DNA from 4 places in the Serratia sp. DFXYC6 genome. Region 3 is predicted to be linked to each of the others. Evidence: predicted binding sites of a transcription regulator. Region 3 holds the regulator's gene; each other region holds the start of a gene.
What was found. Region 3 encodes LexA, which represses DNA repair genes until DNA is damaged. Its sites were predicted from a motif close to TNCTGTATGTACATACAGNA; they were not measured.
Positions count from the first base shown of each region.

Region 1: a site for LexA is predicted at 1,454-1,473, ahead of umuD (translesion error-prone DNA polymerase V autoproteolytic subunit). Genes of this name have one in related genera too.
Region 2: a site for LexA is predicted at 1,531-1,550, ahead of umuD (translesion error-prone DNA polymerase V autoproteolytic subunit). Genes of this name have one in related genera too.
Region 4: a site for LexA is predicted at 1,187-1,206, ahead of mutH (DNA mismatch repair endonuclease MutH). Genes of this name have one in related genera too.

Region 1 is NZ_JBXUNV010000001.1:905,665-908,872, forward strand. Features, by position in the region: gene AC2CGQ_RS04465 (helix-turn-helix domain-containing protein) at 108-437, shown strand; gene AC2CGQ_RS04470 (hypothetical protein) at 513-884, shown strand; partial or broken gene AC2CGQ_RS04475 (SOS response-associated peptidase family protein) at 1,210-1,290, shown strand; gene umuD (translesion error-prone DNA polymerase V autoproteolytic subunit) at 1,479-1,913, shown strand; gene umuC (translesion error-prone DNA polymerase V subunit UmuC) at 1,916-3,208, shown strand, end outside.
Region 2 is NZ_JBXUNV010000001.1:1,796,257-1,799,464, reverse strand. Features, by position in the region: gene AC2CGQ_RS08700 (hypothetical protein) at 1-621, shown strand, start outside; gene AC2CGQ_RS08695 (hypothetical protein) at 621-1,418, shown strand; gene umuD (translesion error-prone DNA polymerase V autoproteolytic subunit) at 1,564-1,986, shown strand; gene umuC (translesion error-prone DNA polymerase V subunit UmuC) at 1,986-3,208, shown strand, end outside.
Region 3 is NZ_JBXUNV010000002.1:562,668-565,875, forward strand. Features, by position in the region: gene dinF (MATE family efflux transporter DinF) at 1-740, opposite strand, end outside; gene lexA (transcriptional repressor LexA) at 844-1,452, opposite strand; gene AC2CGQ_RS16120 (diacylglycerol kinase) at 1,555-1,923, opposite strand; gene plsB (glycerol-3-phosphate 1-O-acyltransferase PlsB) at 2,072-3,208, shown strand, end outside.
Region 4 is NZ_JBXUNV010000002.1:20,317-23,524, reverse strand. Features, by position in the region: gene AC2CGQ_RS13490 (TerC family protein) at 1-367, opposite strand, end outside; gene mutH (DNA mismatch repair endonuclease MutH) at 468-1,154, opposite strand; gene rppH (RNA pyrophosphohydrolase) at 1,851-2,378, shown strand; gene ptsP (phosphoenolpyruvate--protein phosphotransferase) at 2,391-3,208, shown strand, end outside.

The DNA of each region.
Region 1 (3,208 bases), on a different contig from region 3:
TCAGAAAATTATTATATTACGCGTCAAACTGTGTTCTGACGGGGGATAGGGGGGTTCACGCGTTCGCGTTTTGTTTATGCTTTACTGTATAAATATACAGTTTGGTTATGAATATGCTGAGCACTTCAAGGTTGTATGCTTTTTCACCAGGTGAGCCCCTGACGTTACCGCTGTTTGCCGATCGTGTGGCCTGCGGTTTTCCTTCACCGGCGCAGGACTATGTCGAGAGCCGGCTGGATATCGGCAAGCTGCTGGTGCGCCATCCTAATGCCACTTATTTCGTGCGCGCCAGCGGTGAGATGGAGCGAGCAGGATGGATCAGGCACTACCGACAGATTAAGAAACTGAGCATCCGAGAAACAGCAGACGCGACAGGCTGCAGTACTTCCCAAGTTTGTCGCATTCAGGCCTTCTATAAAGAAGTTGAGACTGATTAAAAAGCAGCCTTAATGTACAATAATTTTCTATATCCAAACTGACCCCATGAACAATCAATGAGTTAGAGGTGAAAGATGATTTCATACAAAAAAACCATACCTGCTCTTGTCATATTCGCTTTATCTAATGCTGTGGCATATGCGAATGATTTCGACAAATCAAATGAAGCGATGGCAATTTCAGCAATAGGTTTTTCTGGCTCAAATGCTCGTGTTGCACATGATGTTTGTGGGGCAACCAATGAGAAAATTGATAAATATAAAAAACAAATAAAAGACTCATTAACTAGAACATTAAAGTATGAACAGTCAGGATTCGATACGCATTGGGATAATGGTTGGAAAAATGCTGATTTTTTGGTTAAGTCATTAAGTAATGATGAAGCCTATAAAAAAGAATATTGCCAAGAGGTTTTAGATGGAATTAATAATCCTGAAATGAATTAAGGATTATTCCTTATTCGGGGTTCTACGCCGGAACCCCAGATTTTTCCGTCCGCTGAAATTATCCCCGGTTGAGCCGCTTTATACCGTCAGCTCGCAGTGGACCATCAGGGGAAATGTGGCGGTACAGCGTTTGTCGGGTGATCCCAAGCTCCTGGCATAACGTACTGACTTTCGTCTCTGGCCGTCCCATTGATGCCATTGCCAGTCGCAATTTTATTGGCGTCATTTTGTAAGGCCGTCCGCCGTTCCTCCCGTGGGATCTTGCTGAGGCAAGGCCTGCTGCTGTTCTTTGCGGCGCTGTACGCAGCAGAGACCGACGGCCGCGCGTCCGGTATCGCCCGCCGTCGGCGCCGTTCGCAATGACAATCCCTCACTCATCCTGCCCATCGATACGCCAACGGTCTGAGTGCCGAATTATCCACAGTTTTGGTGGGTATCATGTGTGCAAACATACGTGAAGAACGCCAAAATCTGCAGGAAAAATCACTCAGAAAATTATTATATTACGCGGCAAAGCGCGATCCGCAGGGGAATTTGGGGTTGCGCGCGTTCGCGTTTTGTTTATGCTTTACTGTATAAATATACAGTTTGGTTATGATTATGCTGAGCAATTCAAGGTTGTATGCTTTTTCACCAGGTGAGTCTCTGACGTTACCGCTGTTTGCCGATCGCGTGGCCTGCGGCTTTCCTTCCCCGGCGCAGGACTATGTCGAGAGCCGGCTGGATATCGGCAAGCTGCTGGTGCGGCATCCCAACGCCACCTACTTCGTGCGCGCCAGCGGCGAGTCGATGATCGACGGCAATATTCAGGACGGCGATCTGCTGATTGTCGACAGTGCCCTGACGCCGGAACACGGCAATATTGTGATCGCCGCCGTGGACGGTGAATTCACCGTCAAAAAACTGCAGCGCTACCCCGACGTGCGGCTGTTGCCGATGAACCCCGCCTATGCGCCAATCGTGTTCAACGACGAGGCGCAGCTGGAGATCTTCGGCGTGGTGACCTTTATCGTCTACGCGGCGCTGTAACCATGTTTGCCCTGGTAGACGTCAACAGCTTCTACGCCTCCTGCGAAACCATCTTTCGGCCCGATCTGCGGGGGCGGCCGGTGATCGTGCTGTCCAACAACGACGGCTGTGTGATCGCCCGCAGCGCCGAGGCGAAGGCGTTGGGCGTGCCGATGGGCGCGCCTTATTTCAAGATCAAAGAGGAGATGCGCCGCCGCAACGTCGCGGTGTTCTCCTCCAACTACGCGCTGTACGCCGATATGTCCCGCCGGGTGATGGACACGCTGGAGGAGATGGCGCCGGCGGTGGAGATTTATTCGCTGGACGAAGCCTTTCTGCGGCTGGACGGCGTGGCGCACTGCGAGGCGCTGGAACCGTTCGGTCATCGGGTGCGCGATCGCATCCGGCGCGAGCTGCATTTGACGGTCGGGGTCGGCATTGCACCGAGTAAAACGCTGGCCAAGTTGGCTAACTTTGCCTCCAAGAAATGGCGGGGGACCGGCGGCGTGGTGGACTTGTCCGATCCGGCGCGCCAGCGCAAGCTGCTGGCGTTAATCCCGGTGGAGGAGGTGTGGGGCGTGGGCCGCCGCCTGACCCGTCAGCTGCAGGCGATGGGCATTCACACCGCGCTGCAGCTGGCGGACTGCGATACCCGGCTGGCGCGTAAAACCTTCAGCGTGGTGCTGGAGCGCACGATACGAGAGCTGCGCGGCGAGTCATGCCTGCAATGGGAGGATGAAGCGGCGGCCAAAGAGCAGATCATCTGTTCCCGTTCGTTCGGCCAGCGCCTGACGCATTACCCGCACATGCGCGAGGCGATCTGCAGCTACGCCGAACGCGCCGCCGAGAAGCTGCGGCAGGAAAAGCGCTACTGTCGCAATGTGTCGGTGTTTATCAAAACCAGCCCGCATTCGGCGGGCGAAGGGTATTACAGCAATATGGGCACCGCCCGGCTGCAAACGCCGAGCAACGACAGCCGCGACATTATCGCCATGGCGGTGCGCGCGCTGGAGAGCATCTGGCAGGAAGGGCGACGCTACCTGAAGGGCGGCGTGGTGCTGGGGGATTTCAGCGCCGCCGCCATGGCGCAGATCGACCTGTTCGACGACTGCCCGCCGCGCCGCAACAGCGAGCGGCTGATGGCGACCCTCGATCGCCTGAATCAGGAAGGGCGCGGGCGCGTATGGTTCGCCGGGCAGGGGATCGTCAAACCGTGGCAAATGAAGCGCGAAATGCTGTCGCCGGCTTACACCACCCGGCTGGCGGATATCCCGCTGGTGCGGCTGGGGGAGCGGGAGCCGCGCGCCGCCGAGCCG
Region 2 (3,208 bases), on a different contig from region 3:
GCTCTTGCCCTGAGAGACTTGGCAAATGAAGGGCTAATGCACATTGCGTTTCCTGGGTATGTCTCTCGCTACTCTGATGGCGTCCATTATATGCCAACCAGCTATATGATGGGCGGTAAATATATGGAGCGACTGGCAAGCCGCATTGTTAAAGATTTGCAGGCTGGTCGGGAGGTGAAAAAACACTGGTTACGCCCTGTTTCAGAATTACGTCAGAAAAACGTATCCATAACTCGGTATGAGTGCCCGACATATCCAATCCGTTTCAAAACAGATTTTGTCATGCCGACCGATAATTTTGGTTTTGACGTGCGAAATAAATTCACCTTCGAACTCTACGACATTATTACGTCTGTTGAGATTGTCGGCATTGATCGCGTCAGAATCGTTTGCTCACGTGACCTGACTGATGCAGACATTATTACCTACGGTTGGGGACGTTTCGACCCCGCAGATCCTGAAAATCCGCAGCATCCACAGCGCAGCGGCCGCATCAATGGCCCACGTGGAAACCTGTGTGATAGCGATGGGGAACTGAATAATTCGGGCTACACCGACCAGGACGGATTTTTTATCCCAATGGATAACTATTGTGAAATTTTCTCAACGGAGTCTCTGTAATGACTACAGCTATTCGAGCTATCGGCTATAAAACGCCAAATACATCACTGCGGCCTATGTTTATTCCGGTTAACACTGCTCCGGGTGCGATGGCGCATCTGTGCCGTGATTTTGATAAAGATTACTCTGGCAACAATCACTCAGTGCAGCTTGTCGGTACACCGCAAAAAACCAAGTTCGGCTATCTCTGTGATAAATTTAACGGGTTGCTCACAACAGTGCCTGACGGAATTGATCGCACGCTGATTGTTGTATATCGCCAGCCCGTCAATGTTACGCCGCAGTCATATATCTACCCATTCGGAAATTTAAGCCAGCAGGGTACTGTAGACGGCGTTGGCATTGGTATCAGGTCTGCGCAGGTGCCAACTGGAAAGAATACTGTTTCCGCGATTGTTGGTGCGAGTGTAAAAACAGACCCATACCTGGGCTATGCGCAGGCTAATGCGCAGGAGCCGACATCAGCACTGAACTGGCAATTCCAGGCGTTGATCGTCAACGGCACGGGAAATTCGGCCGCGCTTTACATCCCGTGGCAACTGAATGAACTGGTTCCTGCCGCACTGGCGTCGGGTGCGAATCTGGCAAATCGGAGCATCAAAGAAAACGGGAACCCATCATTCTACCGCATCGGCGCATGGCGCGATAATTCCACTCCAGGCGTTACGGCTGCTCAGTCGAGGGTTGAAGTAGCTGAAGTTCTTGTATTCCCTGGTGTGCTTTCAATGACTCAGATAGACGTACAGTACGGCTATTCGAAGCAGCTCATGGCAGCGCAGGGCCAGACGCTGCTGTAATGGTATGCCGGGAGGGAACCCGGCCATTCATCAAAACTATCTTTCTTTACCGATCAATATCCTACCTATCTAACAAAAATCCGAACTTTCCCCCGTCAAAATCTTGCGCATATACTGTATAAAAACACAGTAACAAGGCAACATTATGACTTTCTTTTATCCAACACCAAACCCAACCAAGCTCAAAATCCCGCTGTTCGCCGACAAGGTGCCGGCGGGGTTTCCCAGTCCTGCAGCAGATTACGTCAGTTCGCGCATCGATCTGAACGAGTACTGCATCAGCCATCCCAATGCGACCTATTTTCTCTATGCGACAGGTGATTCCATGCTTGAGGCCGGGATCACTGAGGGCTCTATGCTTGTTGTTGACCGCAGCATCAGCCCCGCCCATGGCGATATCGTTATAGCCAGCATAGCCGGCGAGTTCACCGTTAAGCGCCTCTGTTTACATCCCCGTACGCAATTGGAACCCATGAATCCGAAATATGAGCCGATCCTGCTTCATGACGGCGGCGACGAACTGGAGGTGATGGGCGTTGTTGTGTCTTCGATAACGAGGCTCAAGTGATGTACGCGCTTGCTGATGTGAACAGCTTCTACGCGAGCTGCGAAACGTTGTGGCGACCAGATCTGCGAGGGCGTCCTGTTGTCGTTCTGTCGAATAACGACGGATGTGTCGTAGCCAGGAGCAAGGAAGCGAAGGCGTTAGGGCTAAAGATGGGAGAACCCTATTTCAAAATTAAGCGGGAATTTGAGCGCGCAGGGGGCATCGCGTTCAGCAGCAACTATGAGCTATACGCCGACATGTCTCAGCGTGTGATGGCTGTTTTAGAAGAGATGGCGCCACGCGTAGAAGTGTATTCAATTGACGAAAGTTTTCTTGATCTGACTGGAGTTCGTAACTGCATTGATCTGGATACTTTCGGCCGTCAGGTGCGGGCTAAGGTACTGCGCAACACTGGGCTAACTGTAGGCGTTGGAATTGCCCAAACCAAGACGTTAGCCAAGCTGGCAAACTTCGCGGCGAAGAAGTGGGACAAGACTGGCGGAGTAGTGGATCTGTCTAATGAAGGGCGCCAGCGCAAATTGATGGGCCTCGTGCCGGTCGATGAGGTCTGGGGTATCGGACGCCGAATATCGAAAAAGCTCAACATGATGGGAATAGAAACGGCACTACAACTGGCCGATGCAAGCACTACGATGATCCGCAAGCATTTCAGCGTTGTGATAGAGCGAACCGTCCGCGAGCTACGTGGTCAGCCTTGTCTCGAGCTGGAGGAGTTTGCACCGACAAAACAACAGATCATCTGCAGTCGCAGCTTCGGAGACCGGATAACTGAGTATGACCAGATGCACCAGGCTATTTGCATGTACGCGACGCGTGCGGCGGAGAAGCTGAGGGAGGAGCATCAGTATTGCCGGCATGTCAGCGCGTGGCTCAAAACCAGCCCATTTGCCATCAATGAGGAGTACTACGGCAACACCGCAAGCATAAAACTGAGCGTACCCACACAGGATACTCGCGACATTATCGCCGCGGCTATGCGTTGCCTTGATGCGATTTGGCAACCCGGTCATCGGTATCAGAAAGGCGGGGTGATGCTGCAGGATTTTTACAGTCAAGGCGTGGCTCAGTTAGGGCTGTTCGATGAGTACAAACCACGGCATAACAGCGAACAGCTCATGGGCGTGCTTGATCGGATAAACAATTCGGGTAGGTCGAAACTGTGGTTTGCTGGTCAAGGAGCGCATCAGGTGTGGTCAATGAAGCGTGAGCTACTGTCACCGGC
Region 3 (3,208 bases):
AGCATGATGTCGCGGTTGAGCGCCAGCAGGCGACGCAGATCGCCACGCCAGGCCTGGCGCAGCATCTGCAGGGTAATACCGCGCAGGCGCATCACCCGCCACGCCAACCACAGGCCGAGCAGCAGCGTAGCGTATTCGGCGATGGCGGTTGCCGCCGCCGCCCCCCGCACATTCCAGCCCAGGCCCATCACCAGCCAGATATCCAGCACGATGTTCAGCAGGTTGCCGACGATCAGCAGGATCACCGGCGCCCGCACGTACTGTACGCCAAGCAGCCAGCCCAGCAGCACCAGGTTGGCCAGCGCCGCCGGGGCGCTTAACCAGCGGATCTCAAGAAAACGCCGCGCCTGTTCCAGCACGTCGGCATCGCCGCCGACGATCCGCAGCGCCAGTTCGATCAGCGGATAGCGCAGCAGGACGATCGCCACCCCGGCCAACAGCGCCAGCAGCAGCGGTTGCATAAAGGCGCGCGCCAGCGCCTGGGGGTTCTGCGCCCCCAGCGCTTGCGCCGCCAGGCCGGTAGTGCTCATGCGCAGGAACAGCAGCAGCATGAACAGGAAGCTGGTCGCCACCGCACCGATCGCCACGCCCCCCAGATAAATGGGGCTGTCGAGGTGGCCGATCACCGCGGTGTCCACCAACCCGAGCAGCGGCACGGTAATATTGGAGAAGATCATCGGCAGGGCGAGGCGCCACAGGGCTTTATCGGTGTCGCTGGTGAAAGCGGAAATCAGGCGCATGATGGGATGTTCCTGTGACTGAGTGACAAAGGGCGAAGTCAGAAACAAAAACGCCCCAAAACAGGGGCGATTGATACAGGGAGCGGCGGTGATGGCGCGGCGATTAAATCCAGTCGCCGTTGCGGATCACGCCGACCGCCAGCCCTTCGATAGTGAAATTCTGCTGACGCAGATCGACCACGATCGGTTGGAATTCGTTGTTCTCCGGCAGCAGTTCAACCACGTTGCCGTGCTTTTTCAAGCGCTTGACCGTCACTTCGTCTTCGATCCGCGCGACCACGACCTGGCCGTTGCGCACGTCTTGCGTTTTGTGCACCGCCAGCAGATCGCCGTCCAGAATGCCAATGTCGCGCATTGACATGCCGTTCACCCGCAGCAGGAAATCGGCGCTCGGTTTAAACAGGGAAGGATCCACCTGGTAGTGCCCTTCGATGTGCTGCTGCGCCAGCAGCGGCTCGCCGGCGGCGACGCGGCCGATCAGCGGCAGCCCTTCTTCTTCTTCCATCAGCAGACGGATACCGCGCGAGGCACCGGAGACGATTTCGATCACGCCTTTGCGTGCCAGCGCCTTCAGGTGCTCTTCGGCGGCGTTAGGCGAACGGAACCCCAGACGCATCGCGATCTCGGCACGCGTTGGCGGCATGCCCGTTTGCGAAATGTGCTCGCGAATCAGATCGTAGACCTCTTGCTGTCTGGTAGTTAGTGCTTTCATTCCGCCCCCTGTTTGTTTATACAGTCTTGCTGTGAGTATATACAGGTAAGCGCGGATTGGGAACCGAAGAATAAATAAAAATCAGTCAGTAGGCGCTTTTCGTCAGCCGAAATGCTGCCATAAGACCGTGCCCCAAACGAACAGCGCCAGCACGATCGCCAGCGACACCGCCGCCGATCCCATGTCCTTGGCCCGCCCGGACAGCTCGTGATGTTCGCTGCCGATGCGATCCACCACCGCCTCGATCGCGCTGTTCAGGATCTCGACGATCATCACCAGCGCTACCGATCCGATCAATAAAATGCGCGCTATCGCACCCACATCCAGCCAGACAGCCAGTATGATAGCCAGAAGGGTGACCACCAGTTCCTGGCGGAAAGCCGCTTCGTGCTGCCAGGCGGCGGATAGCCCTTTATAAGAATAGCCGACTGCCTTGATGATGCGGGTCAGTCCGGTTGCTTGGTTTGCCATGTTTTCGTGCCTTTCTCAGAGGTCGGTCATAATAAAAAGAGTCTAGAACAGTCCGCGCTGACGGCTCTCGGTTTTCGAACACCACAGATCTGCTACCCGGTTTCTGGTATGCTTGCGGCGCATTGCTAACAAGAGGCTTCACGTTGTTATGTCAGGTTGGCGTAAAATTTATTATAAAATATTGAATTTACCACTTAAATTGTTGGTAAGAAGTAAGGTCATCCCTTCAGATCCGGTTACCGAGCTAGGGTTGGATCCCTCACGGCCGATTTTGTATGTTTTACCTTACAATTCCAAGGCGGATTTGCTGACGCTGCGCACCCAGTGCCTGGCGCAGGATCTGCCCGATCCGCTCAACTCGCTGGAGATCGACGGCACCGTGCTGCCGAGCTACGTGTTCATTCACGACGGTCCGCGCGTATTCCGCTATTACACCCCAAAAGAAGAGTCGGTAAAGCTGTTCCACGACTATCTGGATCTGCATCGCAGCAACCCGGATCTCGACATTCAGATGCTGCCGGTTTCGGTGATGTTCGGCCGTTCGCCGGGCCGCGAAGGCCACGGCACGCCGCACCTGCGTCTGTTGAACGGCGTGCAGAAATTCTTCGCCGTGCTGTGGCTCGGCCGCGACAGCTTCGTGCGTTTCTCCAACACCGTGTCGCTGCGCCGCATGGCTACCGAACACGGCACGGATAAAACCATCGCGCAGAAACTGGCGCGCGTGGCGCGCATGCACTTCTCGCGTCAGCGCCTGGCCGCGGTGGGCCCGAGTCTGCCGGCCCGTCAGGATCTGTTCAACAAGCTGTTGGCGTCCAAAGCGATCGAAAAAGCGGTCGAGGACGAAGCGCGCAGCAAGAAGATCTCGCACGAGAAGGCCCAGCAGAACGCCATCGCGCTGATGGAAGAGATCGCCGCCGACTTCTCCTACGAAACCGTGCGCCTGTCCGACCGCGTGCTGAGCTGGACCTGGAACCGGCTGTATCAGGGCATCAACGTCACCAACGCCGAGCGCGTGCGCCAGCTGGCGCAGGACGGCCACGAGATCGTCTACGTGCCCTGCCACCGCAGCCACATGGACTATCTGCTGCTGTCGTACGTGCTGTATCACCAGGGCCTGGTGCCGCCGCACATCGCTGCGGGCATCAACCTCAACTTCTGGCCGGCGGGCCCGATCTTCCGTCGCCTGGGCGCGTTCTTCATCCGCCGCACCTTTAAAGGCAACAAGCTGTATTCGACGGTGTTCCGTGAATACCTCGGCGAGCTGTTCACCCGCGGTTACTCGGTG
Region 4 (3,208 bases), 540 kb from region 3:
TGTGCACCTTGGTGTGGTGCTCTTCTTCCGACCCTTCGATGGTTTCGTGGATCTCTTTGCTGGCTTTCCAGATCAGGAACAGTCCCCCCAGCAGCAGGATCAGATCGCGGGCGGAAATGGCGTGATCCAGCACGGTGAACAGCGGGTGCGTCAAGCGGATCACCCAGGCGATGGAGGCCAGCAGCGCCAGGCGCATCAGCATGGCGGCGGCCAAGCCCATTCGGCGAGCTTTGTTCTGTTGCGCTTTGGGCAGCTTCGCCACCACCAGCGACAGAAAAATGATGTTATCAATACCCAGTACGATCTCAAGAATGGTTAGCGTACCTAACGCTAACCAGGCATTGGGATCCATAATCCATTCGAACATTGCCCGACACACCTTAATACTTAATAAATGCAAAGCGTGAATTATACGCGTTTATCGTGGCGCTGACAGGTTTAGCTAAACCAGAGTTAAACGAAATCGCTTAGATTGAGAAATGTCTTGCCAGCAGCGCGCCGGTAAAACCTTTTTTCAGATAGAAACCGCGCGGCAGCGTCATGATAGGTTGCCCCTGTTCGCCGATGGCTTCGGTGAGCGCCTTGTTGTTGGCCGCTTTGGGGCGCAGTTGCAGCACTTCGCCGTGGCGTGCGGTGATGCGTTCTACGTGACCGAGCACAATCAGATCCATCAGCTCTTCCCAATCGCGGCGCAGCATCTCTTCTTCAGCAAGGCTCGGGCTCCATAGCAGCGGTGAACCGACGCGGCGCTGCGCCAGCGGGATTTGCCGTTCGCCTTCTACCGGTATCCACAACACGCGCGCCAGCTTGTGGCGAACGTGGCTGCTGGCCCAGGTGACGCCGCTGTTGCCGGTGAGCGGGGCGACGCAGACGAAAGTGGTCTCCAGCGGTTTGCCGGCGGCGTCGACAGGAATGGTTTTCAGCTCAATGCCCAGCTCAGGAAAATCCTGTTCCGGTTTGCTGCCGGCCATGGCGCCGAGGTACAGCTCCAGCAGCATGCCCACCCAGCCTTTATCGCGTTTCAGATCCTTGGGGATCGGCAACTGCGCGCGGGCGGCCAGTTCGCCAAAACTGAAGCCGGCCAGCGCCTGAGCGCGCTCGAACAGCTGCTGTTCATTTTCCGGCGGGGGCGGCAAAGGGGATAAAAATGCCATAAATCAAGCCTGTCGAATTTGGTTGAAAAACGTACTGCAATTATACACGGCGAGCGATAACCGCTATCGCCTGGGGAAAAGAATAATAGTAGCATGATTTTACATGACTTTTTTTCTTTCCTTACGCGGGCGACAATGCACTTGCGGGGCTTGTTCACCTGAAGCCACCGACAATAAACAGGATCTTACACCTATTTATCCACAGATTTATGGGATAACCCAAATTTTTACCGATCACTGGTTCAATTTACAGCCTTGACTCAGGCGGATTTTTACGAATTTGTCCGTTTTGTGCGTAACTTGCCCGGATAATCTGTGGATAAAAACGGCGTTGGTGGATCTTTCGCCAGGGTAAGATCCTTACCGTGCATAGATCACATTTTTGCCCTGTAAATCACTGTGGGATATTGGTTAACTGTATGTTTTTAAGTTTAATATTTGTTTTTAGGTATGAGGGGGGATTTTAGGGGACGAGAGTTTTACCGGCTTATCCCTCGAGTTCTGCACACACCTATCCACAGAAAAAGTGAATAAAACCGGTCTGAAAGGCTAGGGTATGTTTATAACTTTGCCTATATCTGTGAGTTATCCCAATGTTATCCGGCCCGCAGCGCCGTAAAGCAGTGGTTTACCGCCTGTAGCTTGTGTGAAACAATCAGGACATCTATGCGAATTTAAGCTTATCGAGGTAGTCCGGTGATCGATGATGATGGCTACCGCCCGAATGTTGGTATCGTAATCTGTAATCGTCAGGGGCAGGTCCTATGGGCCCGCCGTTACGGTCAGCACTCCTGGCAGTTTCCCCAAGGTGGGATTAACCCTGGCGAAACTGCGGAGCAGGCGATGTACCGTGAGCTGTTCGAAGAAGTGGGGCTGAGTAAAAAGGATGTGCGCATCCTGGCTTCGACCCGCAACTGGTTGCGCTATAAATTGCCGAAACGTTTGGTGCGTTGGGACACAAAGCCGGTTTGTATCGGCCAAAAGCAAAAATGGTTTTTGTTGCAGCTACTGTGCAATGACGCTGATATCAATATGCAGCGCAGCAGCACGCCGGAGTTCGACGGTTGGCGCTGGGTGAGCTTCTGGTATCCGGTGCGCCAGGTGGTGTCGTTCAAACGCGACGTCTACCGCCGGGTGATGAAAGAATTCGCCGTGACCGTGATGCCGATGCAAGAGCAGGCGGCGCCGCGGCAGGCCCCCGCTTATCGCCGAAAGAGAGGTTAAGTTAAGCCGACTATGCTCACGCGCTTGCGAGAAATTGTAGAGAAGGTGGCCGCGGCGGCCAGTCTGACGGATGCGCTGGATCTGCTGGTCAATGAAACCTGTCTGGCGATGGACACCGAAGTGTGTTCCATCTACCTGGCGGACAACGATCGCCGCTGTTACTACCTGATGGCCACGCGCGGGCTGAAAAAGCCGCGTGGGCGCACTATCGCATTGGCGTTTGACGAGGGCGTCGTCGGGTTGGTCGGCCGCCGAGCCGAGCCTATCAACCTGGCTGATGCCCAAAGCCACCCCAGTTTTAAATACGTTCCGCAGGTGAAAGAGGATCGTTTCCGATCCTTCCTCGGGGTGCCGATCATTCATCGGCGCCAACTGCTGGGGGTGCTGGTGGTGCAGCAGCGCGAGCTGCGCCAGTTCGATGAAAGCGAAGAGTCTTTCATGGTCACCCTGGCCACGCAGATGGCCGGGATCCTGTCACAGTCGCAGCTCAACGCCATTTTCGGTCAGTATCGCCAAACGCGCGTGCGCGCGCTGGCGGCCTCGCCCGGCGTGGCGGTGGCGGAAGGGTGGCAGGACAGCAGCCAGCCTTCGCTCGATCAGGTTTACCGCGCGTCGACGCTGGACACCGCCAGCGAGCGCGAGCGCCTGACGCTGGCGCTGGAAGAGGCCGGCGCGGAGTTTCGCCGTTTCAGCAAGCGTTTTGCCGCCAGCTCGCAAAAAGAGAGCGCGGCGATCTTCGATCTTTATTCTCACCTGTTAAACGACGCTCGCCTCAAGCGCGAACTGTTCGCCGAAATCGACAACGGTTCGGTGGCGGAGTGGGCGGTGAA